Arthrobacter globiformis: one gene and its partner. The protein of the gene in region 2 interacts with the protein of the main gene of each other region in a pairwise test. Links are inferred from orthologs where the notes say so. Each region holds a gene or a part of one and is shown on either strand. Other genes may lie near its edges.

What was found.
Region 1: the proteins of QF036_RS18420 (region 2) and ndk interact in binary tests that used the Escherichia coli proteins (3 or more experiments, as listed by UniProt). The link is inferred for Arthrobacter globiformis from one-to-one orthologs.

What each region holds. Positions count from the first base shown.
Region 1 is NZ_JAUSYZ010000001.1:3,459,712-3,474,697, forward strand. Bases 12,021-14,986 are described here. They hold ndk (nucleoside-diphosphate kinase), read right to left. Parts: upstream 13,731-14,986; coding sequence 13,311-13,730; downstream 12,021-13,310. Other genes in these bases: QF036_RS15765 (vitamin K epoxide reductase family protein), read left to right, coding at 12,445-13,128; QF036_RS15775 (DUF4233 domain-containing protein), read right to left, coding at 13,772-14,236; QF036_RS15780 (bifunctional folylpolyglutamate synthase/dihydrofolate synthase), read right to left, coding at 14,236-14,986. In the rest of the region: QF036_RS15715 (hypothetical protein), read right to left, coding at 1-664; nadD (nicotinate-nucleotide adenylyltransferase), read right to left, coding at 672-1,403; QF036_RS15725 (hypothetical protein), read right to left, coding at 1,342-1,566; QF036_RS15730 (glutamate-5-semialdehyde dehydrogenase), read right to left, coding at 1,646-2,995; proB (glutamate 5-kinase), read right to left, coding at 3,022-4,119; GTPase ObgE, read right to left, coding at 4,184-5,773; rpmA (50S ribosomal protein L27), read right to left, coding at 5,891-6,154; rplU (50S ribosomal protein L21), read right to left, coding at 6,215-6,523; thiD (bifunctional hydroxymethylpyrimidine kinase/phosphomethylpyrimidine kinase), read right to left, coding at 6,852-8,417; QF036_RS15760 (Rne/Rng family ribonuclease), read right to left, coding at 8,686-11,988. UniProt on the Escherichia coli protein: Major role in the synthesis of nucleoside triphosphates other than ATP. The ATP gamma phosphate is transferred to the NDP beta phosphate via a ping-pong mechanism, using a phosphorylated active-site intermediate.
Region 2 is NZ_JAUSYZ010000001.1:4,036,380-4,051,233, forward strand. What follows is about bases 5,552-8,385. They hold QF036_RS18420 (5-formyltetrahydrofolate cyclo-ligase), read left to right. Parts: upstream 5,552-6,579; coding sequence 6,580-7,191; downstream 7,192-8,385. Other genes in these bases: galU (UTP--glucose-1-phosphate uridylyltransferase GalU), read right to left, coding at 5,586-6,491; QF036_RS18425 (FmdB family zinc ribbon protein), read left to right, coding at 7,340-7,627; cpaB (Flp pilus assembly protein CpaB), read left to right, coding at 7,827-8,385. In the rest of the region: magnesium/cobalt transporter CorA, read left to right, coding at 1-503; zapE (AFG1/ZapE family ATPase), read left to right, coding at 503-1,009; QF036_RS18385 (hypothetical protein), read left to right, coding at 1,085-1,426; QF036_RS18390 (hypothetical protein), read left to right, coding at 1,901-2,305; QF036_RS18400 (SDR family oxidoreductase), read right to left, coding at 3,020-3,820; QF036_RS18405 (hypothetical protein), read right to left, coding at 3,854-4,831; more of cpaB, read left to right, coding at 8,386-8,573; QF036_RS18435 (hypothetical protein), read right to left, coding at 8,667-8,900; QF036_RS18440 (AAA family ATPase), read right to left, coding at 8,897-13,120; guaA (glutamine-hydrolyzing GMP synthase), read right to left, coding at 13,279-14,854. UniProt on the Escherichia coli protein: Involved in the removal of 5-formyltetrahydrofolate.

The DNA of each region.
Region 1 (14,986 bases), 570 kb from region 2 along the record:
CCTCGGGGAGATCGTCCCCCGCCGGCGTCGCGGGCCGAGGGCCCTGACCATTGGAGGGCTGGCCGGCCGGCTTGGGCCCCGTGGCTGCAGCCGGTTTGCCGGTCGTAGCCGACGAAGAGCCGGACGAAGAAGCGGACGATTTCCCGGTGGGTGCCCCGCCGTCGGCCGGCGGCACAACGGGCATTGCCGACGTAATCGCCTGCTCCTTGAGCTGCATCAGCCGCAGCTGACGGCGCGTCGGCGGGCCGCCGCCGGAAAGCTGCTCTTCCTTTTCGGCGAGCTCCTTGATGGTGCGCAGGGCTGCCCTGTCGCGGGCACGGATTTGGGACGAGCGTTCGGCGGCTGAGCCGGCCGGCGGGGAGTCCACGGGGCCCGGCGCAACCCGGCGCACGCGTCCAGTGGCATTGTCCTGCCTGTTGTCTTCGGAAGCACGCGAAGAGTCCGTCTTCTCCGGGCCGGCAGGAGCGGACGTGCCTGAGCCCGGGGCGGCCGGACGCTTCGACGCAGGCGGGTTTGCGGCGGGACCTTTTGAGGCAGGAAGTTTCGAGGCAGGGGCTGACTCGCCGGCACCCGGAGGGGCGGCGTTCCGGTTCCTGGCCAGGGCTTCATCCCGGGCCTTGCGCAGTTCCCGGCGGCTGCGGATCGGTTGCTGTTCCTGACTCATCTCAAACTCATTCAGTGCTGGCTGGATCGTTTGTCTCGGTAGTTTCGGAGCTGCAGTTCCCGGCCGGTGCGGCATAGAGCCCGTATTTCGCGATGTACTGCACCACTCCGTCCGGCACCAGGTACCAGACAGGGTTATGGGCGGCAACGCGGGCGCGGCAGTCGGTTGACGAGATCGCCATCGCGGGGACCTCGAGCAGGCTGACGTCCTTTCGGCCCATGCCGTCGAGCTCATGGCCAGGCCGTGTCACTCCCACGAAGTGGGCCAGCGACCACAGCTCGTCGATGTCCTTCCATGACAGGATTTGCGCCAAAGCGTCAGCGCCGGTGATGAAGAACAGGTCGGCGTCAGGCCGCTGCGTCCGCAGGTCGCGGAGCGTGTCGATGGTGTACGTGGGACCGGGACGGTCCACATCGACGCGGCTGACGGTAAACCGCGGGTTCGACGCCGTGGCGATCACCGTCATCAAATAACGGTGCTCGGGTTGGCTGACCTGCTTGCTGGACTTTTGCCACGGCTGGCCAGTAGGCACGAACACGACTTCATCGAGCCCGAACTTGGCAGCCACCTCGCTGGCGGCCACAAGGTGGCCGTGATGGATGGGATCGAAAGTCCCGCCCATCACGCCCAGCCGCAGCCGGCGCTGCGTATCCCTGTGGTGCAATGCGGCGGAAATGTTAGTGGCCCTGGCCGTGGTCGTGCTTGTTGGGGTGCTGGCGGTGCGGGTCAGAGTGCTCATCAACCGCAGAGTGGCGGTTGCCGAGGTTGGTGTAGGAGAGGGTGACGAACATCAGCACTACGAAGATGGAAAACATCGAGATGCCGAAGACCCACGGCTCGGCCCACAAGGGTGCCCTCTCTTCGTGTTCTGCAACTGACGCGGCAATCTGCTGGAGCAGCATTTTCTCCCCTAGGAATAAAAAGGATGACGACGGCGGAAATTCCCGCCGTTCCGGACTTCTTTACTATGTTACCGCTATGTCAGGCGCGGACTTGGCCCTCGCCCTGGACAATCCACTTCGTGGTCGTCAGCTCGGTCAGGCCCATCGGGCCGCGGGCGTGAAGCTTCTGCGTGGAGATGCCGACCTCGGCACCCAGGCCCAATTCGCCGCCGTCGGTGAACCGCGTGGACGCGTTCACGATGACCGCAGCGGAATCGATTTCCGCGATGAAGCGCTCGGCGTTTCGCAGGTCATTGGTCAGGATGGCTTCGGTGTGCCCTGTCGACCAGGCCCGGATGTGCTTCACGGCGTCGTCCAGGCTGTCCACCATGGCCACGGCCAGGTCCAGGTCCATGTACTCGGTGGCCCAGTCGTCTTCCGTTGCCGGCAGGGACTCCACCGACGCCGGAAGCGCAGCCCGCACGCGGTCATCGGCATGCAGCCGGACACCCGCCTTGCTCAGGGCTGCGGCGACCGCGGGCAAAACCGTGGAGCCGGAATGCACAAGGAGCGTCTCCACAGTGTTGCAGACGCTGGGGCGCTGCGTCTTGGCGTTGAGGAGGATCTCCACTGCCATGTCTTCACTGGCTGACTCGTCGATGAAGATGTGGACGTTGCCCTCGCCGGTCTCAATGACCGGCACGGAGGAATTGTTGACGACGGTCTGGATCAGTTCACGGCCGCCGCGGGGAATCAGCACGTCGACGCGTCCGCGGGCACGCATGAGCACATTGGCGCCCTCACGGCCGTACTGGTCCACTGTCTGCACCGCATCGGCCGGCAGGCCAACGGACTCCAGGGCATCGCGCAGCACGCGGATGAGGGCCTCGTTGGTGAAGGCTGCGGCCGAACCGCCGCGGAGGATCACGGCGTTGCCGCTCTTAAGCGCCAGGCCGGCGATGTCCACCGTCACGTTCGGACGCGCCTCGTAAATGGCCGCCACGACGCCCATGGGGACGTTCACCTGGCGCAGGCGCAGGCCGTTGGGCAGGGTCTGTCCGCGCACCACATTGCCCACTGGATCGGGCAGCCCCGCCAGGTTCTCCAGGGCGTCGGCGAGGGCGGAAATGCGGGTCTCGTTCAGGGTCAGCCGGTCCAGGAGGGCGGCGGACGTGCCGTTGGCGCGGCCCGCTTCCACGTCCTTGGTGTTCGCGGCCAGGATCTGCTGCTTGTTTGCGAGCAGGGCGCCCCCGATGGCGCGCAGGGCCTTGTCCTTCCAGGCCCGGTTGGCGCGGCCCATGCTGCGGGCGGCCTGGCGGGAACGGTCGGCGATGGCGTAGACGGCCGACTCGACGTCAGCCGGTGCGGGCTGGCTGTCTGCCGGCAGGGAGGGGACCTTCGTAGCGTCGTTGGATGTCTCAGCTGCTTGGTTCATCAGTGCCTCAGTCATCATTCAAGTCTAGGCGAGTCCGGCCCTTAGACCAGAACCAGGTCGTCAACGTGAACAACCTCACGGTCGAAACCGCGGCCCAGGGACTCCCCCAGTTCCACGGTGGAGCGGCCCAGCATTTGCGGCAGTTCGTCGGCTGAATAGTTGACCAGGCCGCGGGCAATGACGGTGCCGTCGGGCGCAACCATTTCGACGGCGTCGCCCGATTCAAAGTGGCCTTCAACTGACGTAATACCCGCCGGCAGCAGCGAGGCACCGTGGTCCCGGACGGCGGCCACAGCGCCGTCGTCGAGAAGCAGGCGGCCCTGCACGTGCGCCAGGTGGGCAAGCCACATCATCCGCACGGACTTGCGGCCGCTGTTGACGGAGAACCACGTTCCCACGTCTTCGCCGGCCAGGGCGGCGGCCGCATTGGCCGTCGACGTGACGAGGGCGGGAATGCCCGAATCGGCGGCCATCGTGGCGGCCTCGACCTTGGTCTGCATGCCGCCGGTGCCGACGCCGGCCTTGCCCGGGGTGCCGATGTTGACGCCTTCCAGGTCCTGGGGGCCGTCAACCTGCGGGATCCGCTTGGCCCCCTTGGCGGGCGGGCCGTCGTAAAGGGAGTCGACGTCGGAAAGCAGCACCAGCGCATCGGCACGGACCAGGTGGGCCACGAGGGCCGAGAGCCGGTCGTTGTCGCCGAAGCGGATCTTGTGGGTGGCTACGGTGTCATTCTCGTTGACCACGGGAACCACGCCCAGGTTCAGCAGACGGTTCAATGCCCGGAACGCGTTCTGGTGGTGGCTGCGCCGCATCAGGTCATCCGCGGTCAGCAGCACCTGGCTCACGGTCACGCCGTGCGCCGCGAAGGCGTGGGTGTAGCGGGCCATGAGCAGCCCCTGTCCAACGCTGGCTGCGGCCTGCTGCGTTGCCAGGTCGCGCGGGCGCTTGATAAGGCCCAGAGGTGCCAGCCCCGCTGAGATGGCACCGGAGGAAACCAGAATGATTTCGGTGCCCTCGTTGCTCTTGGCGGCCAGCGCATTGGAGAGTTCGATCAACGCCTCTTCGGAGATTCCGCCCTTGATGCTTGTGAGCGACGACGATCCGACCTTGACGACAATGCGGCGGGCCCTGGCGAGCATGCTGCGGTCGTCGGTTCTTGGTTCCTCGATGACAATTGCGGAATTATCAGACACGTGTGCGGGTTCACTCCTCATGTTGGGTGTTCAGTCCACTCTCCTTGAGCGGCCGTGCTGCACGGCGCCCACTGACTGATTCGGTCCAGATGCCCGCCTTGCGCTCGGCTTCCAGCTCGGCACGCGCCGCTGCTTTGGCCTCACGGCGTTCGATCTGTTCCTCACGCTTCTGGCCGCGGGTGGGACGGTCGCCGATGTCTGCGAACCGGACGTCCGTGCCGCGCGGCGAAGCCAGCAGCTCGGCGCCAGCCATCATGGTCGGCTCCCAGTCGAACACCACGCCGTCGTCCTCACCGATCACTACGGTGTCGCCGGGCTTCGCGCCCTGCTTGAACAGCTCGGTTTCGACGCCGAGCTTGGCCAGCCGGTCGGCAAGGTAGCCAATGGCTTCCTCGTTGGTGAAGTCCGTCTGCTTGACCCAGCGCACGGGCTTCTCGCCCAGCACGCGGAACAGCGGCTCCAGGTTCTTCTCCTCGCGGCGGATCCGGAAACCGGTCTCGTTGACGGCGCGGGGCCGGAGTACCGGTGCGTGCACCTTCGGCGGTGTGGCCTCCACACTGTCGCGGGCGGCCTTGACGATCTCCGCCATGGCAAATCCGAGTTGCCGGAGGCCTTCGTGGCTCGTGGCCGAAACCTCGAACACGCGGTAGCCCCTCGACTCCAGCTCCGGGCGGACGAACTCGGCCATGTCCTTGCCGTCAGGCAGGTCGACCTTGTTCAAAGCCACCAGCCGGGGCCGGTGGTTCAGCGGAACAACCTCGCCGTCGGTGCCGGCATAGCTCATATCGACGGCGTACTTCTCGAGTTCAGCTTCGATGATGGCGAGGTCGGAGAGTGGATCTCTGTCAGATTCCAGCGTACCGCAGTCCAAAACGTGAACCAAAGCGGCGCACCGCTCGACGTGCCGCAGGAAGTTGTGTCCCAGGCCCTTGCCTTCGCTTGCGCCTTCAATGAGCCCGGGGACGTCGGCGATAGTGAAGCGCACGTCGCCCGCCTGCACGACGCCGAGGTTGGGGATGAGGGTGGTGAAGGGATAATCGGCGATCTTCGGCCGGGCGGCAGACATCGCCGCGATCAGGCTGGACTTGCCGGCGGAGGGGAACCCCACCAGGGCGATGTCGGCAATCGACTTCAGCTCGAGGACGATATCGCTGGCGTCACCCTCGATGCCAAGCAAGGCGAATCCCGGCGCCCGCCGCTTCTGGGAGGACAAGGCGGCGTTGCCCAGCCCGCCCTGCCCGCCGGACGCCGCGATGAATTCGGTGCCCTCGCCAACGAGGTCAGCAAGGACCTTGCCGTCCTTGGTCTTGACGACGGTTCCGTCCGGAACCGGCAGGACCAGGGTTTCGCCATTCTTGCCGCCGCGCCAGTCACCCATGCCGGGGCCGCCGTTGGTGGCGTGCCGGTGGGGTGCGTGGTGGTAGTCGAGCAGCGTGGTGGTCTGCGAGTCGACGCGCAGGATGACGTCGCCGCCGTCGCCGCCGTTGCCGCCGTCGGGGCCGCCCAACGGCTTGAACTTCTCACGGTGCACGGAGACGCAGCCGTGGCCGCCGGTACCGCCCGATACGTGCAGTACTACCCGGTCTATAAAGCTCGCCACGGTGAATCTCCTCTATTGCTAACTCGGCCGTCTTGAACGTCCAAATTGATTGTAATGCGGTTAAAAGAACAGTGGAGCGGGCCATCATGGCCCGCTCCACCGGTTCAGATCCTGTTGTTACTCTGCAGCTGCAGCTGCAACGATGTTCACGACCCGACGGCCGCGGCGGGTGCCGAATTCAACAGCGCCTGCCTGCAGTGCGAACAGCGTGTCGTCGCCACCGCGGCCAACGCCTGCACCGGGGTGGAAGTGGGTGCCGCGCTGGCGAACGATGATCTCGCCTGCGGAAACTACCTGGCCGCCGAAGCGCTTGACGCCGAGGTACTGGGCGTTGGAGTCACGACCGTTGCGAGTGGAGCTCGCGCCTTTTTTATGTGCCATTTGGAATGCCTGCCTTTAAATTCTGGGGAATCTGCTGAAAACCTGAACAGTAACCGTCGGTTACTTGATACCGGTGATCTTGACCTTGGTCAGTTCCTGACGGTGACCCTGGCGCTTCTTGTAACCGGTCTTGTTCTTGAACTTCTGGATGACGATCTTCGGACCACGAAGGTCCTGGAGGATCTCAGCCGTAACCGTTACCTTGGCCAGGTCCGCAGCTGCGGAGGTGACCTTGTCGCCGTCTACCAGGAGCAGCGCGGGCAGCTCAATGGTGCTGCCGGCTCCACCGGCGACGCGGTTCAGGGTAACGAAGTCTCCAACGGAAACCTTCTCTTGGCGGCCGCCTGCGCGGACAATCGCGTACACCACTTGGGCACTCACTTCTCTCGACGTCTATTACTAAATTTGCGTGCGGAACCTGGGTCCAATGATTGGCCTGGCTCTCGCTGTGCCTCAACGCCGTGGATTGCCCGGGGGGAACCCGTGAGCTATCCCAGGAACAAGCCCGATTGGACGATCCCGGGTCATAACCCAAGTGTTGGCGTAAGCACCGAAGATCTAGAATACGCTAATTCCGTCGTCGGCCGCAAATGAGGCTGGCACCGGCGGGTTGTCCGTGATAGGCGCCACACGGGCGCTGTTCCGGACATCCGATGCCGTGCGCGACTATCTTACCCGGCGCAGCGCGCACTTCCGCTCAGCTGTGACGGCTCGGCGCGTCGAAGAATTCCACCTCGTAGCGGCAGGACTGCCGGAACGCGGTGATCATCGCTTCACGCTCCCCCGCCGACGCGGCCCGGCCGGCGTCGTCGGCGATTTCGATGGCCCGCAGGGTCGCGGCAGCGAACTCCTCGTCAGCGTATGTCCGCAGCCACTCGGCGTACGGGTGCCCGGCCTGCGCCCCGGCGGCCACATATTCGGCGTGCAGGGTCTCTCCCACCTCGGCGTACAGCCAGAAGCAAGGCAGGACCGCGGCGACCAGTACGGCGTAACTGCCGCCCGCCGAAGCCGCGACCAGATGATCCACGTACGCCTTCGTGACCGGGCCAAGCTCCGTCTGCACGGTGCGCGTACTGAGCCAGTTGCGGTGCAATTCCGATTCAACTTCAAGGCATTGCTGGGCCGAGCGCGCCCAGAACAGCTGCTCGGACTCGGTTGGCGCGAGTGCGCTGGCCCGCGCCAGGACACGGGAGTAGCCGTTGAGGTAAATGGCATCCTGGGCCAGGTAGTACGCGAATTCCCGCTCCACCAGGGTGCCTTCGGCGAGTCCACGGATGAAGCCCAGGCCATAGATGGCTTCCAGGTCGGCAACGGTCTCAGCGCGCAGCAGTTCCGCGAACCCGCCCTTCCGTTCGGGCTGGGCCAGGTGGTGGAAGTGGTTGATCGGTCCGTTGCCTGCGCCGACCTCCAGCTGCCCGGAGGTACGGAGGGCCCCGGCCAGCCAGGGCTTGACCGCCCGCAGTGACGCCTCCCAGTCGCCCAGCCGTGCCTGGGCCGTGGCCATGGCCGAGGAGAGCGAGCACCCGGTGCCGTGGCTGTTCCGCGTGATGATCCGTTCGCCCGCAAACTCCACCGCCTCCGCAGACAGCAGCCCGGCCGTGTTCACGAGGGCATCCGGACAGGTTGAGCCGTTCAGGTGACCGCCTTTGACGAGGACCGTGGCACCGGTCCGGGCCGCGAGCCGCCTGCCCTGGTCAAGGGCGCCGGTCCAGTCCGCGGCCTCCGGTTCCCCGAGCAGCATGGCCAGTTCGGGCAGGTTGGGGGTGATCAGGTCCGCCAGCGGCAGCAGTTCGCCGAGTGCTGCCTCCGCGGACTCCTGAAGGAGGCGGTCACCGCTGGTGGCCACCATCACCGGATCCACAACCACGACGCCGGGCCGCACCTTTTCGAGCCAGCTGCGGACTGCGGCAATCACTTGTGCATCGCCGAGCATGCCGATCTTCACGGCGTCCACCTGGATGTCGTCGCTGACGGCGTCCAGTTGCGCTGACAGGAAGGTTGCCGGCGGAACGTGCACGCCCCGCACGCCGGTGGTGTTCTGGGCGGTGAGGGCCGTTATGGCGGCCATTCCGTAGCCACCGTGGGCGGCAATACTTTTCAGGTCGGCCTGGATGCCTGCGCCGCCGGACGGATCCGAGCCCGCAATGGCCAGGACCCGGGGAATGTCGCGGGAGGTCGGAGCGGCCGGCGCCACGGTTTCCAGAAGGGAACCGGCAGCAGCCGCGGGTGCGGGCAGGAGTGATGCTGATGACAAGGAAGACATCCCTTCGCCGGTGCTAACCGGACAGGTTCAACGGGTTTGGATCTCAGCCGGCCCGTGCGCGGCACCCCGTGTCAGTCCCCCAGCCTAGCGGTTCGTCCGGGCCGGGACACGGAATTTGACGTTTGCGACAGGCTTCCGCGGGCTGTGCCCCGCCGCCTGGACTTTGATCGAGCACTGGCCCGTGCCACATCCCCCGGGAACCCCAAAGGTCCGGCATCGCAGGCGCGGTGCCGGACCTTTCCGTGAGTCAGCTCAGAGTTCGCTGGTCCTAGAGCTCTGAGGCAGGTACCCCGACGCCCAGGATGATGGGTTCGCTGGCGGACTGCTGAGTCGCCTTGGGCGTTCCCTGCGCATTGCCTGCCTCCGGCGCCTTGGCCTCGTGCGAGTGCCCGGCAGCTGCCATCGGAGCAACCTCGTGGTGTTCCACGGATGTCTCATTGGCTGCACCCTGGGCGCGGCTGGCACTGCGGTTGCGGCGCGGACGGCGGCTGTGGGACGGCGCAACAGGGCTTTCAGCGCGCTGGCCTTCCGGCTGCTGGCTCTCCGGCTGCTGGCTTGCCGGCCGGGCCGTGGCGGGAGCCTCCTCCTCGGCGGGGGCGGCCGGAGCACCGAGGTGCGCGAAGGCTTCCTCCAGGCGGTGCAGCGTCAGCGCCGGCGCTTCCTTGGCCGGCACCTCGCTGTGATCGACAAACGGAAGAATGACTTTCTCGCCGCCGAAGGTGAGCACGGCGCCGGGCCGTCCGGAGACGCTCTCCGTTTCCGGAGCGCGGTGCACCACGGGGCTTTCCGGTCCTGCGGCCGCGGGTGCAGCCGGCCGTGCGGCCTCACCCGACGCTGCGGCGCTGTGCGCTGCTTCCTCGTGCAGGTGGGCGGCGTGGGCTGCTGCCGCGATGTTGGCAAGGGCAGCGCGGGTCGCTTCAGCCTTGGCGTGGCGTTCTGCTTCCGACGGTTCCGGGTGGTGCACGGCGGCAGGGGCAGCCGGTGCAGGCTCGAAGGACGGCTGTCCCCCCTTGCCGCGGCGGCGCTTCCGCTCGGAACGGGCAGGGGGCTGGACTTCTGCGCGGTGCACGTGGTGCTCCGCGGCCACGGTGTTGGCGCGGCGGTGCTCTACCGGCTCGTCATGGGTGACGACGCCCCGGCCGGCGCATGCCTCGCACTGCTCGCCGAAGACTTCCAGGAGCCCGGTGCCCATGCGCTTGCGCGTCATCTGCACGAGTCCCAGGGAGGTCACTTCGGCCACCTGGTGCTTTGTCCGGTCGCGGCCCAGGCATTCCACCAGGCGGCGCAGGACAAGGTCGCGGTTGGATTCCAGCACCATGTCGATGAAGTCGATGACGATGATGCCGCCGATGTCGCGCAGCCGCAGCTGGCGGACAACTTCCTCGGCTGCCTCCAGGTTGTTCTTGGTGACCGTCTCTTCGAGGTTGCCGCCGCTGCCGGTGAACTTGCCGGTGTTGACGTCAACCACAGTCATGGCCTCGGTCCGGTCAATGACCAGCGAGCCGCCGGACGGCAGGAAGACCTTGCGGTCCAGGGCCTTGTGGATCTGCTCGTCAATGCGCCAGGCGGAGAAGATGTCCTCGTCCTTGGTCCACTTTTCGAGCCGGCCCACCAGATCCGGAGCAACGTAGGTGACGTAGGCCTCGATGGTGTCCCACGCTTCGTCGCCGGACACGATCAGCTTGGAGAAGTCCTCGTTGAAGACGTCCCGCACCACCTTGATGGTCAGGTCCGGTTCGCCGTAGAGCAGTTCGGGGGCGAGTACCTTGGTGGACTTCGCCTGGCTCTCAATCCCCTCCCACTGGGCACGGAGACGGTTGATGTCGTGGGTCAGTTCCTCTTCGGAGGCGCCTTCAGCGGCCGTCCGCACAATGACGCCCGCGTCCTCGGGGAGGCGGTCCTTGAGGATCCGCTTCAGGCGGTTCCGTTCGACGTCGGGCAGCTTGCGGGAGATGCCGGTCATGGACCCGCCGGGGACGTACACGAGATACCGGCCGGGCAGGGAGATCTGGCTGGTGAGCCGTGCACCCTTGTGGCCCACCGGATCCTTGGTGACCTGGACCAGGACGGAGTCGCCGGACTTCAGCGCGTTTTCGATCCGGCGCTGCTTGCCTTCAAGGGTGGCTGCGTCCCAGTTGACCTCACCGGCGTACAGCACGGCGTTGCGGCCGCGTCCGATGTCGACGAAAGCGGCTTCCATGGACGGCAGGACGTTCTGGACCTTGCCCAGGTAGACGTTGCCGATCAGGGAGTCCTGCTGCGTCTTGGAGACGAAATGCTCAGCCAGGACGCCGTCTTCCAGGACGCCGATCTGGATTCTGTCGTCGCGCTGGCGGACGATCATCTGGCGGTCCACGGATTCCCGGCGGGCCAGGAACTCGGCCTCGGTAATCACGGTGCGGCGGCGGCCGGTGTCCCGCGATTCGCGGCGGCGCTGCTTCTTGGCCTCCAGGCGGGTGGATCCCTTGACGCTGGTCACGCGGTTGCTCGCCGGTGCCTCGCTGATGGTCCGCGGGGCGCGGACGCGGGTGACCGTGTTGGGGGGATCGTCGTCTCCCCCGCCGGTCAGTTCCAGGTCCTGGTCACCGCGGCGGCGGCGGCGACGACGGCGGGACGTCACGCCGTCTTCCGGCTGCGCACCCTCATCTTCGCCGGCTTCGTCGGAATCGTCTGTTCCATCATCGCCGTCGGTGACCTCGCGGTCGGTCCGGCTGCGGCCGCGGCGGCCGCGGCTGCGCCGCCGGCGGCGGCCGCCCTCGTCCTCCAGCTCATCCTCGCCTTCCTCGGCGGCCGCGTCCTCTTTGGCTGGAGCGGCAGGGCGGATGACGGTGTTCAGGTCAGGGGCTTGGAAAATGATGGATGTAACTGAGGCAGGCTCCAGGAAGAGGGAACCCAGGTGCGACTGCCCGGCAGCCTCTTCTTCGGCCTCTTCCTCGGCAACGGCTTCCTGTGCAGCCGACTGCTCGGCAGGGACTGCTCCGGCCGGCGCTGCCTGGGCTGCAGGGACGCCAGCGGCCGGGGCGGGCACCTCCGTCCGTCCGGTTGATGCCGCCTCAGCGGAAGTCACGGCAGCGGCAGGCTCGGCAGACTCCGCCGGCTCAGCGGGGCTTTCGGCCGGCTCCGCGGCTTTCGGCTTTGTTGCCCGGCGGCGGCGCACAGGCTTTGACTCGGCAGAAGGTTCCTCTGCAGAAGGTTCGTCGGCGGCCGGAACGGCCGCAGCCTCGACTGCCGGCTCCGTGGCGGCTGCCTGTTCCCCGGCTTCCTGCACATCTACTTCGGCCCCGGCGGCTTCCGCAAAAGCGGGCAGCGGCTCTTCGGCAACCTTCTTCCGGGCGCGGGTCCGGCGCACCGGGGTCTTTGCCGGGGCTTCCGCGCTTTCCGCGACAGCGGACTCCGGCACTGCGGCATCAGCCGCTGCAGTTTCCGACGACGCCGCGGACTCCGCGTCCAGTGCTGTGGCCTTGGGCGGTGTCTTGCGCCGGGTCCTGGTGGCTTTCTTGGGAGCCTCGGCGGCGGCTTCGCCGGCGGCAGCCGGTTCAACATTCACGGCTATAACCTGGTCATTATCCATATGTGGCAACACTCCTGCCCCTGACGTACCGCCACATTCGGCACCCATTGGGGCACATATTGTCAAAACCCGCAGGCATTGACAGAAGTCAATTGGATACCAGCAGGCTCGCACCGGCAGTGGGGTGCGGCAGGCCTGACAGGCCGGCGGGATTGTTACTGGAACCCGTTGTTCTGACAACCACAACCAGGTGCCGTCCAATGCAAGGTGGGAGGCTGGATCTTCTTTCCAAAGCCTGCACCACTGCTCATTGGCGGTCTTGGGAACAAGCCACCGGACTGGAGTTCGAATGTGGTTCGCGCTCCAGCCACGTTTATTCTCTCATATTGCTGTTCAAATACGCTGTAATTGTGTGACAAAGCCGGTCAATGCGGCCTTTGACGGTGAGTACAGACTGCCCCAAGCTGGCGGCGATACAATCTGGGCAGGAGCACCCCGGACAAAGGACGCCATCCCATGCCACGCATATCGCCTTCCACAGGCACGGACTACGACCAGGACCACCAGGACGGTGCCGGGCCTGCCGCGGCTTCGGCCGGTGCCGCCGTACCGGCCATGACACGCGACCGCCCCTTCGGCTGGCTGCTGGTCATCACCGGCGTCGTGGGCTGGCTGGCATCCGGCATCCTGGTGCTGGAAAAGCTCGAGGTCCTCAAGGATCCCAACCACGCCACCGTCTGCGATGTGAACCCCTGGATTTCTTGCGGGCAGGTCATGCAGACATGGCAGAGTTCACTCTTCGGCTTCCCGAATATGTTCATTGGAATTGTCGCCTTCGCCATCACGATCACCGCGGGAATGGCGCTGCTCGCCGGCGCCCGGTTCGCCCGCTGGTACTGGCTTGGGCTGCAGGCCGGCATCACGCTCGGCTTCATCTTCGTGGTGTGGCTGTGGTCCCAGGCGCTGTACTCCATCCGCATCCTGTGCCCGTTCTGCATGGTTGTTTGGGCAGCGATGATTCCGCTCTTTGTCTGGGTGACCGTGCGGAACGTAGTCCACGGCGTGATTCCGGCGCCGGCAGGCCTGGCCCGGATCCTGGGCGACTCGGGCTGGATCATCACGGCGCTGCTCTACGTTGCCGTGATTGCGACGATCTTCTTCGCGTTCATCCAGGTGTTCGCCGGCACCTCAGGCTTCTAGGCACCTCAAGCTTCTAGGCACCGCAGGCTTCTAGGCACCTCAGGCTTCTGGCAGCGCGAACGCACATTTAAGCCCCGCTCATCAGCGCGAACGTACAGTTGTGGCCCCCCACTCCGAGGAGTGAGGGGCCACAACTGTACGTTCGCGCTTAACCTGCCGGCGCGGTCAGCTGGCGGGAGGTTTTAGGCCTGGAACCAGATCTTGATTTCGCGCTCGGCCGAGTCCACCGAGTCCGAGCCGTGGACGAGGTTCTGCTGGACCTTCAGGCCCCAGTCGCGGCCGAAGTCGCCGCGGATCGTGCCGGGGGCCGCCGTCGTGGGGTCGGTGGTGCCGGCCAGCGACCGGAAGCCTTCAATGACGCGGTGGCCTTCGAAGATCGCTGCGACTACGGGGCCGCTGAGCATGAACTCCACGAGCGGCTCGTAGAACGGCTTGCCCACGTGCTCCTCGTAGTGCTGCTCAAGCAGTTCCCGGCTGGCGTTGGTCTTCTTGAGTTCGGCCAGGGTGTAGCCCTTGGCTTCGATCCTCTTGAGGATTTCGCCCGTCAGGTTACGGGTGACGCCGTCCGGCTTGATCAGGACAAGGGTGCGCTCAATGCTCACAGGTGCTCCAATGAGGTTGGTTGTGGGTTTCGACGGTAAGTCTACGGGGTCTGGCCGGTGCCTTCATTGCCGGAGGCCTCCGGGTGGGCGGCCTCCCACTCGGCCTGCTCGCGGTCCCGCTGGGCGGACTCGCGGTCAATCCGGATGCCGGCCCGGATGCCGTACCACCAGGCGAGGGCGAACAGCGCGCCCACGAGGAACATCATGGGTTCCGCGAAGCCGCTGAGGATGAGCACCAGCTGCAGGACCCAGCCCAGCCCGATGCCCCACGGCTTGGACAGCACGGCGCAGGCCAGGATCATCACCACGCTCAGACCGATGCCCACCGAGAGGATCAGCGCCGGGGAGATCTCGGCACGGCGCAGGCCGAATACGGCCAGCGTGGCGAAGAAGACCACGAAGGCTTCCAGCAGCAGGACCGTAGAGGCGAACATGACCTTGGTGGACCGGCGCTTCTTGGGCATCCCCGGGCGCCATTCACGCTGGGCCTTGGTGAGCCGCGCCATCAGGCGGCTGCCTTGCCAAGCAGGATGCGGGCGTCCGCCACCAGCGTGATCGACCCGGTCACCAGCACGCCGCCGGCGAGGTCGTCGTTGGCTTCGGCGCGCTCAACGGCCCACTCCAGTGCGTCGTCCAGCTTTTCGGCGATGTGCACGTTTTCCTCGCCAAAGCCGAGGTCGACGGCGAGCTCCGCCAGTTCCGCTGCAGGCACCGCCCGCGGGGAATTGGACTGGGTGAAGCAGAATTCCTCCGCGAGGTCGCCCAGTGATTCCTTGAGCTGGCGCAGGATCTCCCCGGCGTCCTTATCCTTGAGCACGCCCACCACGACCACCAGCTTGCTGAAGCTGAAAGCCTCCTGGATTGCCTCGGCCGAGGCCCGGATGCCGTCCGGGTTGTGGGCAGCGTCCACGATGATGGTGGGGGCTGTCCGCATCACCTCGAGCCGGCCCGGGGACGAGACGGTGGCGAATGCCTCCTGCAGGACCTCCAGGGACAGCTCCTTCTCCCCGCCGCCAAGGAACGCCTCCAGCGCGGCCACGGCCACGGCGGCGTTCTCGGCCTGGTGGGCGCCGTGCAGCGGGACCATGAGGTCCGGGTAGCGTCCGGCGATGCCCTGGATCGTCACCACCTGGCCACCCACGGCGACCTGCCGGGACTCGACGCCGAATTCCACGCCTTCGAAGCGGAACGGCACCTGCACCTCCTTGGCCTTCTCCAGCAGGACCTGCGCGGCATCCAGCGGCTGGGCCGCGCTG
Region 2 (14,854 bases):
TCGACGAAATCGAAGACCAGCTGTTTTCCGGGGATTCCGCGGTGTCCCGCCGCATCTATGAACTCGCCCGCGAGGTCATCCAGTTCCAGCGGGCCATCCATCCGCTGCCCGCCATGATGCAGCAGCTCAACGAGGGATTTGACGACTTTGCTGCCGACGCCGAGCTCCAGCACAATCTCCGGGACGTCGAGGACCACGTGGAGCGGGTGATTTCGCGGGCTGATTCATTCCGTGACCTCCTGCAGAACGCGCTGACCCTGGACGGCACTCTCACCGCCAACCGGCAGAACGAGGCGAGCGCGCAGCAGAACGAACAGGTAAAAAAGATCTCGTCCTGGGCGGCCATCTTCTTCGCCCCGTCGTTCGTGGCCGGCGTTTACGGCATGAACTTTGACCATATGCCGGAGCTGCACTGGGCCTACGGCTATCCCATGGCGATGCTGCTGATGGCCGCCACAGCAGCGCTGATGTACCTCATCTTCAAGCGGAAGGGCTGGCTTTGATGGCCGGGTTTCACCGCGGCCTGGTCATCACGCCCGGCACGGAACGGCAATTGGGCGCCTGCGGGCTCTTCAGGCCTTCCCCTTCCCAGCGGGACGTGCTGTCCCTGCCCGCCGGTCCGCTGCCGGTCAAAGGTGCCGACCCGGACATGCTGTGGGCCAGCTTTGCCGAGCTGTGCGCCGGGGATCTGTCGACGGCGGACTATCTTCTGCTGGCGGAGACGTTCCCGGCCTGGGTGGTGGACGGCATACCTTCACCTTCTGCAGAGTCCGCTGCCAGCCCGGCTGACTGGCAGCGGTTCCTGGCGTTGCTGGACGTCCTCCACGACCGGGACATCACTCCGTTCCTCATTACGCCGGTCCTGTTTAGCAGCCTCTCTGGTGCGCTCGGCGGCGGCGCTCCTGGGGAACTGGCCGCCGTGCTGTCACGCATAGGAGAGCGGCTCTCGGTGCTTCGCAGGATCGAGTCGGACGAAGAGTTGGCGGATGAGCAGTCCGGCGGCTGCTAACAACAGCCGTAACCCTGCCGTCCCGAGCCGGTTGTGTCTGCTTACAATCGATTGACATCAACTACTGAGGGAATCATGAAGAAACTCACTACCGCCCTGCTTGCCGCCGGGTTCGTCCTCTCCGCTTCCGCCTGCGCTGCACCGCAGCTCACCACCGCACAAACCTGCGACCGGATCAGGACGGTTGTCTCGAACCCCACGAACTCCGTCGGCAAGACCGGCATGACCCGCCTGGCCAACCAGATCCGCCCCATCGAGGCGGTGTCCTCGGACGAGCTGCGCCCGGCGCTGCAGGCCATCCTGGAATACACGGACGAGTCCGCTAAGGAAACGCCGGATGAGGCGAAGCTCACCGAACTGAAGACCGGCTACGAGCAAGCCGGCAGTACCTACAGCAGGTTCTGCGGCGGCCAGTAGCCCGCTTCTCCTACACGTCTGGCGGCCACGGGCGGGGCACTCCTCCTGCCCTTGGCCGCCTTTTGCGTTGGCAAAACAAGGCTGCCCTTGCAAGATGCGGGCAGAATCCGGCTCTGCCCCGCTTTTCCTGATACCGCAGCTGCAGCCCCAAGCTTGGGAAAACCTTGGGCGTGCAGCGTCCAACCCCGCACCCAAGGGGTAAAAGCGAAGTCTGACTCTCAGGTTGCTCCGGCGTTTCATAACGTGCAGGCCGCAGACTGTTCCTGTCCCTGAAGCAGAAGGTAGCCGCGAACCGTCGCTTCAGAACAGCCGGGTCCGGAACGCATTCCCCCCATGTACTCCGGACCCGGCGGACAATTACCTCACGAACTCTTGATCCGAACCTGCGATGACAGTGTCAGGTTCTTGAGCTGTGTCCCGGACCATTTCATTGAGACTCGCAGGACGGCGTGGACAAATGGATGAGGTGGCTGCATGGCGGAGGAGGACCCGGACTCGGGCCAGGACCTTCCGGTACTGGATGACGGCACGCTGCAGGACCTCACGGAGGAAGCCGGGGAGGAGGTAGCGCAGAAGTTCATGGAGGAGTATCTGGTGATGCTCCCCGTGCGGGCCGCCAGGATCTTCAAGGGCCTCACCCGCGGCGATACAGACACGACCCTCGAGGCCATCATCAGCCTGAGGGCCAGCTCAGGGATGGCCGGCGCACAGCGGCTCGAAGCCTACTGCCGCAGCCTTGAGAGCGCGCTGAAGCACGGGCACAACCCGGACATGACGGCAGTGAAGGCAGTACTGTTCGCCAACATCCGGCAGGTAGTCCGGGAAGCATCCAGGCGTGGCCATCTGCCGCCTAAATCCCACGGAACTTCGGGTCCTTGAGCTGCAGCCGCGCATCCCCCACCCTGCGCCGCAGCAGATGCAGCGAAAACTGCTGGACAATTTTCTTGATCCAGTATTGATCAGTTGCCGATATGCCCTTGAGACACGTGGAGGAGAGTCAGCAGGAGCGGTACCCAGACAGGAATCCGGAACGAATTCCGGCGGGAGCAAAGGAGTCCAGCAATGACAGTCCGGCCAGCGACGAACAGCACCAACGAGGTCTCCGAAGACGAGCCCGCGACTGCGTTCACGCCTGATGCCCAACTCCGTCGACTGCCATATCGGAGGCAGCTCCCGCGTCCAAGCAGCGGAAGCTGAACCTCCCTGAGGTCTTCCCCGTATACCCATTCGTCTGAGCATTAGTCCTGACGCGGTGTGGGGGCCGGCGGCGGCTGGGGGGAGTTGCCTACTCTCGGAGGCACTCGCCGCCACCGGCCGAATACAGTCTCTCTCGGAAAGCCGGCTCGCACCCGAGTAGCCCGTACCTGAATCCGGCCCCTTTCCACCACTCGGCTCCGCAGGCGGGGCTGTCGGCATTTCCATGGGATGTCGCCGGGATGCAAAAAACACCCCGGTCCGAAGACCGGGGTGTAACTGTGGAGCTAAGGGGATTCGAACCCCTGACCTCTTCGATGCGAACGAAGCGCTCTACCAACTGAGCTATAACCCCGTGGCGCCGTTTCCCGGAGGAACTTCAACGCCGGTTTCCCTAGGCTACAAATTTTCTTGCCGGTTTGCCAACCAGGCCTCAAATGTCGTCTGTCCGTAACGCTGTTCGGGCGCCAGGTTCTTTCCATCACGCAGAAATCTTCCCATCTGTCCGGGCAGCGGCAGTTCGGTCACGAGGCCCCTGGCGCCGGTTATCCGTTTCCAGACGCCGGCCAGCGATCCCATGCTCAGCACCTCCGGCCCACCGATTGTCTGCACCGCGTGGGAGTCACTGGTCGGCGGTTCCAGTGCGGCTTCCAGCAGCGCCGCCGCAACGTCGGACGGGGCGATCGGCTGGAACCAGGCACCTTTGATCACCGGTACGAGGCCAACGCGGGAACCCGCACCGAAAATCCCCGCCACCAGGCTGTGGAACTGCGTTGCCCGCACTGTGCGCGTTTCGAGCGGCGACCTCGCGTATACGCGCTCTTTGTCCGCCTTTGACCGGTAATACGTGAGGGCGCTTTGGTCGCAGTTAACGATGGATAGCTGTACGGCCCTGGCCACGCCAGCCGCCGCGGCTTCGCCCAGCAGCAGCGCGCCGCCGGCCGCATAGTGCCTGAGTGCTTTGCCGGTCCGCGCTTCAAGGCAATCGATGACGACGTCGGCACCCGCCAGCGCTTCCGGCACCCCTCCTCCGGTGGTGACATCCGCGCGGAAGTACGTGGCGCCGTCGTAATACTCCCGGGCACCCGGGCACGGCGGGTTCCGAGTCAAAACGGCGACGGCGTGCCCCAGTCCAAGCGCCTGGCGCACCACTTCACGGCCGGCCTCACCAGTGCCGCCGGCCACGCAGATTCGAGTCATCCCTGCGCCGCCTAGGCCGGCACGGATGCCCGGCTACGCGCGGCGGCGCTGCAGGACGTCATCAAGGTTGCTCAGCGCGCTCTGGGCCTTGGTCAGCGGCTTAGCGGGCGAGGCATTGGGGGAGGCTACAGGAGGTGCGGCGGCCGTACCCTGCTTGAGTGAAGGCTTGCCCACGGACTTCGGCGCCTCGGGCAACGCCAAGGGCTCGGGCGCGGGACGCTCGGCTTTGGCCGCTTCAACGTATGTCGGCTTGGGAACCTCCACCGGATCCCAGCTGGATTCAGGCGAGGCTGCCGGCCCCTGCACAGGGGCCGCGGCGCTTTCGTCGCCGGCCGCGAGGGCAACTGCCAGTGCCGCCTCGCGCAGTTCGACTGCCGTGAGGGGCTTGGGCTTCGGCGTCTCCGCCTCGGCGTCGAAGAGGGCGCTTTCACGGGGCTTCACAGGCTCCGGGGCGGGTGCCACCTTCTCGGGGTGCTCGACGGACGATTCCCGGCTGACGGCCGAGCCCATGGCCGCCCGGAAGGCGGCGCTGACTTTCCTGCGCCGGTCACGGACGGCAAGCCGCCGCAAAACCACGACGGCGGCAACACCGGCCAGGAACGCCACGGCCGGAACCCAGGGGTTGCCGAGCCCAAACAGCCGCAGGACTCCGGCCACAATCGCCGTCAGGAAGGACAGCAAGCCGACGAAAGCGATGGCCGTCCGCCCGTAGCGGATCCGAAAAACACCGGCCCCCTGGGCGGCAGGCCTATTGCCGGACGGACCCGGGGTGAGGCCTGTTGCTGGTTCGCTGCTCTTCCTGGTGTCCATGCGTTTCTCCTGCTGGGCGGCCATATACACGATCGTCCCGGCTTGCGGGTTTGCAGTTTCGGCGTCGGCGTTTTCCAACGTCAGGTCACCGGCAGCCTGGAACTGATGCCGGCCGTTGCGGAGCACGTAAGGGGCAACCCAAACGATCCAGAGCGCAACAGCAGCCACAAGGATGACTGAGCTGCTAAGGGGGAAGTCCACACACAAAACCGTATGAGGAATGTTGGGGCTGTTGTGGCATTCGTCTCGGTGTGTCGCGGCCGAGCTTCAAATCATTGGACTTATGCACAGAACCCGGCCCTGACCAGCGGCTCCGCCGGTCAGCGGTCAGGCGGGCCTGACCCGCAGCCAGCGGCTGAGGAGGCCTTCCGGAACTTCCTCTGAAGTCAGGGCGAAGGAGCGGTGGTCTGCCCATTCCCCATTGATGTGCAGGTACCGCGGACGGTAGCCCTCGTCCCGGAAGCCCAGCTTTTCCACGACCCGCAGGCTGGGTCCGTTTTCGGGACGGATGTTGATCTCCATCCGGTGCAAGGCCAAGAGTCCGGAAGCAGTGATCGGTCGCCATCGCCACCGCCGTGGGAGCGATCCCGTGCCCGGCCCGCGCCTGATCCACCCAGTAGCCAAGCGTCGCCATCAGGGCTGACCCCCACACAATGGAGGAGACCGTCAGCTGTCCCACGATGACGGGGTCACGGTGCCCGGGTGTCCACTCCGCGATCACAAAGGGCAGCGCCGTGGCCTGGGCCGCCTGCGTGTTAAGTGACCTGACCATCTGGCGGTAATCCGGCAGGGAGCCGCCCGGGATCGGATTGGAGGCTTCCCAGGGCGCCAGCCAGTCGCTGTTGCGGGAACGGACCTCAGTCCACTCCTTCCGGTCCCGGTACCTGATCGGCCGCAGGACAAGGTCCCCGCACTCCAGCGTGACCGGCCAGATGTGGCTGACCCTCATGAAGGGTTACTTGGACAGACGGGCGGCAACTTCCGGAAGCCAGGCACGCAGACCGGGTCCGAGGTCGTCGCTGTCGATGGCGAGCTCCACGCAGGCCTTGAGGTAGCTGAGCTTGTCTCCGGTGTCGTAACGGCGGCCGCGGAAAACCACACCGTACACACCGCCGCCTTCACCGTCCCGGCTGGCCAGCTCCTGCAGGGCGTCCGTCAGCTGGATCTCGCCGCCGCGGCCGGGTTCGGTCTTTTCCAGCACATCGAAGACATCGGGGTGGAGCACATAGCGGCCAATGACAGCCAGGTTGGAGGGCGCCTCGTCGACGTCCGGCTTCTCCACCAGCTTGTTGATCCGGACGAAGCTTTCGCCATCAATTGCGGAGATGTCCGCGCAGCCATAGGCACTGATCTGGGACGGCTCCACCTCGATGAGGGCCACCACTGAACCGCCGGTCTTGGCCTGCACATCGATCATGATGCTGAGGAGATCGTCGCGGGCATCGATGAGGTCGTCACCGAGGAGAACGGCGAACGGCTCGTAGCCCACGTGCTGGCGCGCACGCAGCACCGCGTGGCCCAGGCCCTTGGGGTCACCCTGGCGGACATAGTGGATGTCGCCCAAGTTGCTCGCTGCCTGGATCGACTCCAGCTTGGCGGTGTCGCCCTTGGCCTCCAGCGTCGCTTCCAGGGCCGGGACGCGGTCGAAGTGGTCCTCGAGCGCGCGCTTGTTGCGTCCGGTGATCATCAGGACGTCACTCAGGCCTACCTTCACAGCCTCCTCGACGACGTACTGGATGGCCGGCTTGTCAACCACCGGCAGCATCTCCTTGGGCATGGCCTTGGTGGCAGGCAGGAACCTGGTGCCGAGCCCAGCAGCGGGGATTACGGCCTTGCGGACTGAACAATTAATGGAAGTCACTGGTCTAATCTATCCGAGGGAACATTCATACGGTAAATGCATCCGGCAGCGGCCCGGCCGCCTGCCGCTGCGACAAAGGATGACATCCATGCCAACAGGGACAATGCCGTCGAAGGACGGGATCCGTTCGCGGCACCGGCAGATCCGGGCCACGATGACAGCAACAGACCTCTCAATCGCCGGCGACGGCATCGCCACCCATGGGCTGCCGTGGGCCGAAGCCATCGCTGCGGGCAAGCCCGCCACGTTCACCGCCTACCTCGGCGTCGCTTTCGAACCGCCAACCCTTCCCCTGCTGCACGCACTGCATGAGGCCGGCCACAGCATCCTGCTCCCTGTCTGCGAACCGGACCGGGAACTCAGCTGGGTCTTCTGGACGCCCGACAGCGAGTTTATCCGCAGCAGATATGCGCCCATCCAGGAACCTGCCGGTGAGCGCCACGGCCTGGATGTGGTGCGGACTGCGGCCGGAATGTTCATGCCGGCTACGGCTGTGGACCGCAGCGGCAACCGGATCGGACAGGGTGGCGGCTATTACGACAAGTTCCTGGCTGCGGCCAACGCCGGCGGCCTGCACCTTCCCAAGGCTGCCATCATCTATGACTCCGAACTCCTGCCCGCCCAGACCATCCCGGCTGAAGACTTTGACCGCCCCGTCGAGGCAGTCCTCATGCCCTCCGGGCTGGTAGCCTTCGCGTGACCTCGCCCGGGCGGGGTGATAGAATTGGCACTCAGGCCCTGCGACTGCTAATGGAGGCGTTTCCGCCGCGGTGATCCGTCAAGGAGAATCCGGGGAAATGAAGCCAGGCAGCACGGGACCTGTCGTTTGTCCAAGAGGAGGATCTACAGTGCCCACGTATGCCTATGCCTGCAAAGATTGCAGCCATGCTTTCGACATCGTGCAGTCTTTCACCGACAGCACTCTGACGTCCTGCCCCGAATGCCAGGGCACGCTCCGCAAGAAGTTCAACAGCGTCGGTGTGGTCTTCAAGGGCTCCGGCTTCTACCGGACTGATTCGCGCGACTCCAAGGGAAGCACCGTCTCGCCCTCCCCCGCTGCGTCAGCGCCGGCCGCCCCGGCCGCCTCCTCGTCGTCTGCATCATCCGCTGCCCCGGCAGCTGCAGCCGCGAGCTAGGCGAGTTCCTGCGGCACCTGCCGCCTTCAAGCTAATAGCGTCCGGCCGGGATTACCCGGCCGGACTCTTTTCCTTCGGCAGGGTTTCCCCCGGCTACTAGTATCGGTTCGGGCAGTCTTCCGATGCGCCTCGGGGGCCTTTTCCACATACGCCCGCCTGCACCTGTCGTGAGGCGAGGGATGGCCCGTAGCGTGACGGCATGCCAGCTACCGGAATTTTCCCTGCAAGGGCATCCCGCCCAGCCGTTCGTCCCGGCCGGGGCAAGGCATTGCCCGGCTCCGCCGCCCGCCCGCGCCCGCGCGGACGGCGCTTCGCGGGATGGCTGAACCGTAACCGCCGTCTTGCCGTGGCACTCCTCCTCTGCGCGGCCGCGGGGATCGCCGTCCACCAGCTCACTCCTGCCCCTGCCCAGACCGTGAGCGTCCTCGCCGCTGCCCGTGACCTACCAGCCGGAGCGAACCTGGCTGGGAGTGATGTCGGGACCATCAGCGTTCCGCCGGCTATGGTGCCCGACGGGACTTTCGCTGACAGCGCCGGAGTGGACGGCAAGCAGCTGGCAGTGCCGCTTCGCAAGGGCCAGCTCCTCACCGATGCGCAGCTCGTCGGGCCAGGGCTGCTGACGGGGGCGCCGCCCGGGTCCGCTGCGGTACCGCTGCGGATGGCGGACCCGTCATCCATCCAGCTGGTGTCCCCCGGCCAACTCGTGAACGTTGTCCTGACAAGCGGCAACGGCTATGAGCAGGCATCAGCCTCGAAGGTACTCGCCAAGGCAGTGCCCGTCCTGTGGACCTCCGGCCAGGAAGGCCAAGGCAGCCAGTGGCTTGCTGCCGGGGATTCGGACGGGCTGCTGGTGGTGGCCGCCACCCCTGCCCAGGCCAGTGCCTTGGCGGGCGCGTCAACCCAGGGAAAGCTGTTTTTCGTACTGGTAGCATCCGGTGCCCGGTGAGCCAGGCCGTGCGAATCCTCTGGCTTGTTGAAATCCCCTCGCTTGTGGGAATCCCCTCGCTTGCGAGATTCCGCGACGTGTTTGCCCGGTTGCTCAGCCCCAGTGCGGGGGCTTCTGCTCCTTCAGCCAAGCGTCGTGGTCGTTGCCGGATTCTGCGTCGCCCCAGGTCCGGGGATCGTCCTCGGCTGCCCGCTTGGGGACCACGCCGGTCCGCTGCGGCCCGCCCGCTTTGGCGCGGCGAGCCTTTGCGGGCTTCTCCCGGCCTGCGGACTGAGCATCCCTGCGCTCGGTGCCGTTGTTGCGCTCGGCCCCGCCGTCGGATGTCACAGCGGGCCCTCCTTCCGTCCCGTGGCCGGCCGTTCCAAGCCGGGCTCAGAACCGAAGCCGACTCCGGCGCGGGCAGCGTCGGAACCGGAATCCTCCCTGTCGGCGTCCGCCTGATGGGTGCCAGCCTGATCCACGCCCCTCTGATCCACGTCCCTCTGGTTAGCGTGTGTCTGACCGGCGCCCGTCAGTTCAGCGTCGCTCAGACCAGCGTCTGTCGGATCAGCGTCGGTCTGATTCGCATCCGACGAGTGCGCGTCCGCCAGGACCGCCTCGGTGGTGCCCTGATCGCGTGCTTCCCGGCCGCTCTGGTCAGCATCGTAACCGATCGGGTCGTCGCTGAATCTGCCATCCATGTCTTGGTACGGGTCTTCCTCCTGTTCGGGCTCCAGGTCGCCCACTGCAAAAGTGCTGACGTCGTCATCCAGGAAGAATTCCGGCGCGCCCACGGAACGCAGCGAAGGGGCGGGCTTCTCAAGCCCGAGGTACCCGCCGATCCTGTCGGCGCAGGCCGAGGGATCTGTGAAGACCTCGATGGTCCACAGCGGCATATACCTCCAGCCGAGCCGCTCCAGCAGCTGGGGGCGCAGCCTGCTGCGTTCCCGGACCGTCATCTGCCGGTACTGCTCGGTGCCGTCCGATTCGATGGCTACCGGCCGTGGAATGTCGGCCTCGTCCTGGCCCATGGTGCTGAGCGGATCGGCCGCGGCCACCACGTCGATGACGCCGTCGTACTGGTGCCATACTCGGGCACCGCGGGCACGCAGCCGGTCGCCGAGATCAGCAACCAGTGGATCAGCGCCCAACGCCTGTTCACTTGCCGCTGCCCTGGACGCAGGCGTCCCCAGGTCGGTGTTGCCGGAGATCTCCCGGTCCAGAAGTTCGAAGAGATCGACGGCGCCGTGGGCCAGCCGTGTCCGGTCAAGATCCTCCGGTTTGAAGCACGTCAGGACGTGGAGCGACTGCCGTGCCCGGGTCATGGCCAGGGCGAACTTGGCCCGGCCGCCCTCGGCGGACAGCGGACCGAAGCTGTGCAGGGCGCGGCCGTGCGGCGTCCGCCCGTAGCCCGGCGAGAAGATCACGCGGTCGCGGACCAGCCCCTGGGCACGCTCCAGGTCCACAACCCGGAAGGATTCATCACCTGCCGTGAAGAATCCGGACAGCGACGGATGGTTGGGCAGCTGCAGCCGGATAGACTCGCCGATGCGTGCCGCGTGCCGGAGGCTGGCGGTCACCACCGCCAGCGATGTCCGGGGACGGAGCCGCGCGTGCTCGAACACGAGCTCCACTACCCGGTTCACCTCGGCCACCACCGACTCGACACCCTCGTGGTCGGCGCTGGGCAGTCCCGTGCCGTCGGGCAGGTACTCCACCGTCAGCGCACGGTCCAGCCCCGTGGCCGACTGCCCTTCGGGGAGCCGGTGGAGGCCTCCGTCATAAAAGTTTTTGCTGAGCTGCAACACCAGGTCCTCGTCCACCGCGCGGTAGACAGAGCGCAGCGGCGCCGTCGGCAGCACTGCCGAAAGTGCGGTGAACGCGCTTTCGACACTCTGATGCGACTGTTCGCCGGCGGCGAGCCGCTCCACGGCAACGGTGAAGGTGCGGGGACTGGCGATCCTGTCGTCGCCGAAGGCGATAACCTGCTTGGCGCGGGCGACGGCCGGGAGGACAGCCTGCAGCGAGGTTGCCTCGGCATCGAGGATCACCACAGCGTCAAACTTCTGCTCGGCAGGCAGGAGGCCGGTCATGAGGTAGGGGCTGACCGACCAGACAGGCACCAGCATGGGAACCAGGCCCGGTGCCTGCGCCGTCAGCGCGGCCAGCGTGACCCGCCCGTCCTTAAGCAGGCTCCGGAGCAGGTCCGCCTGGCGGGCATGCTCCTCGATGCCCGCGCGCCAGCGCTCAGCCAGCTTCCACCGCAGCCGCCCGGCACCGCTGGCGATGTGGGCGTTGTCCGCGAGCCGGTACTCCGCCTCCAGCTGGCGCAGCGCGTCGCCATCGGACATGGCCAGGTAGTCGTCACCGCTGATCATCGCCTCAAGCGCCGACTGCCACCAGGCCAGGTCAAGTTCGGCAGCGACGGACCCGGCCCCGACCTCGCGCTCCGAGAGGTCTGCCAGCAGCTCCCCCAGCCCGTGCTCGCGCATGTTTTCGATGAGCAGCGTGCGCTCGGGCAGGGTCTGCAGCGTCTGGGTGTCCGCGACCAGCCGTTCCAGACGCTCCATGAGCTCCGGGTACGGAACATTTTCGAGCGAACCGCCCGCAGCCGTGTGCCGCAGGGCATCACCCAGCATCTTCATCTCGCGGGTCAGTCCACGGTGCATGATGCTGATTTCCGCCAGGCCGGACGGTACCGCCGGATGCCGCTGTGTGGTGGCGTACCCGGCCCACTGGGCACGCTGTTCCTGGACCAGCACCAGCGAACTGTGAAGATCGGCAATATGCACGCCCGGGCGGACGTACTCCTTGGCCACCCGGCGCAGGCGGGACCGCTGCATCGAGGCCATGTCGATGCCGCGCTCCCTGCGCCAGGACGAGGACGCCGTCGCGGAAATCAGGTCGGTCACGGGCCGGTCAAAAATGTCCGGGGTGAATTTGTCCAGGCTTTCACGGACGGCCACCAGGAGCTTGAGCTGGGAGCCCCATTCGGCGAAGGTGGTGCCCAGGCGGATTTCGGCGTGGCTGGCCACGTCCTTCATCCGTTTCTGCAGCAGCGGCAGCTTCTTCGCCACCGCACGCACAAGCTCCTGCGCTTCCTCGGTTTCCTTGCGCGTCACCAGCCGTGCACCGTGCCAGGGGCTGGTGGTCGATGCCCTGCTGAACGCACCGAGTTCGGCGGCGCGCTTCAGCCGCCCAGCCAGCTCCTCGCGGTCCCGGATGTTGTCCAGGACGCTGCGCTTGAGACGGACGGTGGTGGCCGGTGCAGGCTGGATGGACGTCAGCTCCGCGAGCGACTGCATGGCCTGGTACGGCGAGCAGCCCCACCGCTGCCGCACGTTGTGCAGCGACGCGACGTGGTCCACAAGCGCATGGCGGTGCTCGGTGAGCGTCTTGTGCAGGCTCCCGAGCTGCGGCTCCTGGGCCTTCTCGTTGCGCACGATGGCACGCACCAGCTGGCCCTTGAGCTGCTGCGGTGTTGCGTTTCCGGACAGCTGGAAAAGGATGGAGTCCAAGCCCAGGTTTTCGAGGCGTCCGGCCACCTCGTTGAGACTGGCACGCCGGTCCCCCACCACCAGAACGGTCTTGCCTTCGTCCACGAGCGCACCGATGGTGTTGATGGCCGTCTGCGTCTGGCCGGTGCCGGGCGGGCTGCTCACCACCAGCGAGTCCCCTGCCCTGACGGCGTCGATCACATACTGCTGGTCGGCGTCGGCGTCCAGGAGGAGCAGCTCCTCGGCCGGGTCGCGCTCGTCCACGCTGGGAAAGCGTCCGGGCTGGAGCGCGGGCACGTCGACGATTTCACCCGACGCGGCCTTGGCCAGCGAGGCCACCAGGGCGTTCTGCCCGTTGATCCACGGATCGTCAAGGTTGCCGGAAAGGTCCGCGAAGGTCGAGACGAGCAGGTTGTGCTCCACGTCGGCGCCGTGGATCGGCTTGACCAGTGTGCTGATCCGGTCCAGCACGGGCAGGGGGTCGAACCGCGCTGTGCTGTACGCCATCCGTGTCACGGCGTTCACGTCGAACACGATCCCGTGGATGTTTTTCAGGTGCCGGATCAGGGCCGGATTAATGCGGGCCTGCTCCGTGAGCTGAAGTTCGTAGTCGTCTTCGCCGGGGCGGATGGTGAGCGACATGGCCGTCAGCATCACCGGCGCCGAGACCCGCTGCGGTTTCCCACCCACGGCGGAGGTCCACACCACGGTGCCAGCCGAGAGGTACCCGGCCTCGATGCCGCGGTCGTTGGCCAGTTCGAAAATCTTCGAGCGCAGGTTCCGGCAGGCCCGGGCGGCCACGACGTACTGTTGCTGGTCGCGGATCAGCGTGGAGAGCCGCGTCCGGCGCCCGGCCATCAGCTGCGCCAGGCCCGAAGGGTGCGCGTGGGTGAGGTCGATGGAACCCTCGGGCGTTTTGGTGAAGCGCAGCATGGTGTCTGCCCCCGTTACGGGCTTGAGCCCGGACAGCCACTTCCTGAGCTCCTCCGAACCCTCGGAGTCGACCTGACCTACTGACACTACTGCCTTCTTTTCTGAGCTTGCGCGTGACGCCTTGGACCATACGGGCATAGTTTCGAGCGTAGCCGGAAACCGCCGCGGTTGAGAGACCGCAACACTGGGTCGGCCCAAGTTGCGGCGCATTTCGCACCGTTGCCCGCCATGCCTGATCCGATACCCGGGAATGCAAAATGGCCGGCCCCCTGCGGAGGCCGGCCATTTTCACAACGCTATTCCCACTCGATGGTTCCCGGCGGCTTGCTGGTGACGTCGAGCACCACGCGGTTGACGCCGTCGACCTCATTGGTGATCCGGTTGGAGATCCGTGCCAGCAGGTCGTAGGGAAGCCGCGACCAGTCGGCCGTCATGGCGTCCTCGGAGGAGACGGGGCGCAGCACGATCGGGTGGCCGTAGGTACGGCCGTCACCCTGGACCCCCACGCTCCGGACGTCCGCGAGGAGAACCACGGGCATCTGCCAGACGTCGTTGTCGAGTCCGGCAGCGGTCAGTTCTGCGCGGGCGATGGCGTCTGCCTTGCGGAGCAGGTCCAGGCGTTCCTTGGTGACCTCGCCGACGATGCGGATTCCCAGGCCGGGGCCGGGGAACGGCTGGCGGCCAACGATCTCCTGGGGCAGGCCGAGCTGGGCGCCCACGGCGCGCACCTCGTCCTTGAACAGGGCGCGCAGCGGCTCAACGAGCTCGAACTGCAGGTCCTCGGGCAGTCCGCCCACATTGTGGTGGCTCTTGATGTTCGCGGCGCCCTCGCCGCCGCCGGATTCGACGACGTCCGGGTACAGGGTGCCCTGCACGAGGAACTTGATCTTTTCACCGTGTGCCGCTGCCTCGGCGATGATCGCCAGTTCGGCCTCTTCGAACGCACGGATAAACTCGCGGCCGATGATCTTGCGCTTGGTCTCGGGGTCGCTGACGCCGGCCAGTGCGGCCTGGAAGCGCTCCTGCTCGTTGGCCACGTAGAGCTTTACACCGGTGGCGGCAACGAAGTCGCGCTCCACCTGCTCGGCCTCGCCTTCGCGAAGCAGCCCGTGGTCGACGAAGACACAGGTCAGCTGGTCGCCCACGGCGCGCTGGACGAGGGCTGCGGCAACAGCGGAATCCACACCGCCGGAGAGGCCGCAGATGACCCGGGCATCGCCGATCTGCTTGCGGATGCGCTCCACCTGCTCCTCGAGGATGTTGCCCGTGGTCCAGTTCGGTTCCAGCTTGGCGCCCTTGAACAGGAAGTTCTCCAGGACCTGCTGGCCGTAGGCCGAGTGCTTCACCTCGGGGTGCCACTGCACGCCGTACAGGCACTTCTCCTCATTGGCGAAGGCGGCAACTTCAGCGCCCGCTGTGGTGGCCAGCACCTCAAAGCCCTCGGGAGCCTCATGGACGGAGTCACCGTGGCTCATCCAGGTGTTCTGGTGCTGGGGCATTCCTTCGAGGACGGAACGGCCTTCACCGAGGATGGTGGTCTGGGTGGAGCCGTACTCCCGCAGGCCGGTCTTGTCCACCTTGCCGCCGAGGGCGTTGGCCATGGCCTGGAAGCCGTAGCAGATGCCGAAGACCGGAACACCGGCCTCGAAAAGGTCGGCGCCGACGCTCGGGGCACCGTCGGCGTAGACGCTGGCGGGTCCGCCGGAGAGGATGATGGCGGCGGGGTTCTTGGCCAGGAGCTGCTCAGTGCTGTAGGTATGCGGAACCACTTCCGAATACACATTCGCTTCCCGGACGCGGCGGGCAATCAGCTGCGCGTACTGGGCACCGTAGTCAACAACCAGCACCGGCTTCTGGGAAGTTTGGGATGCA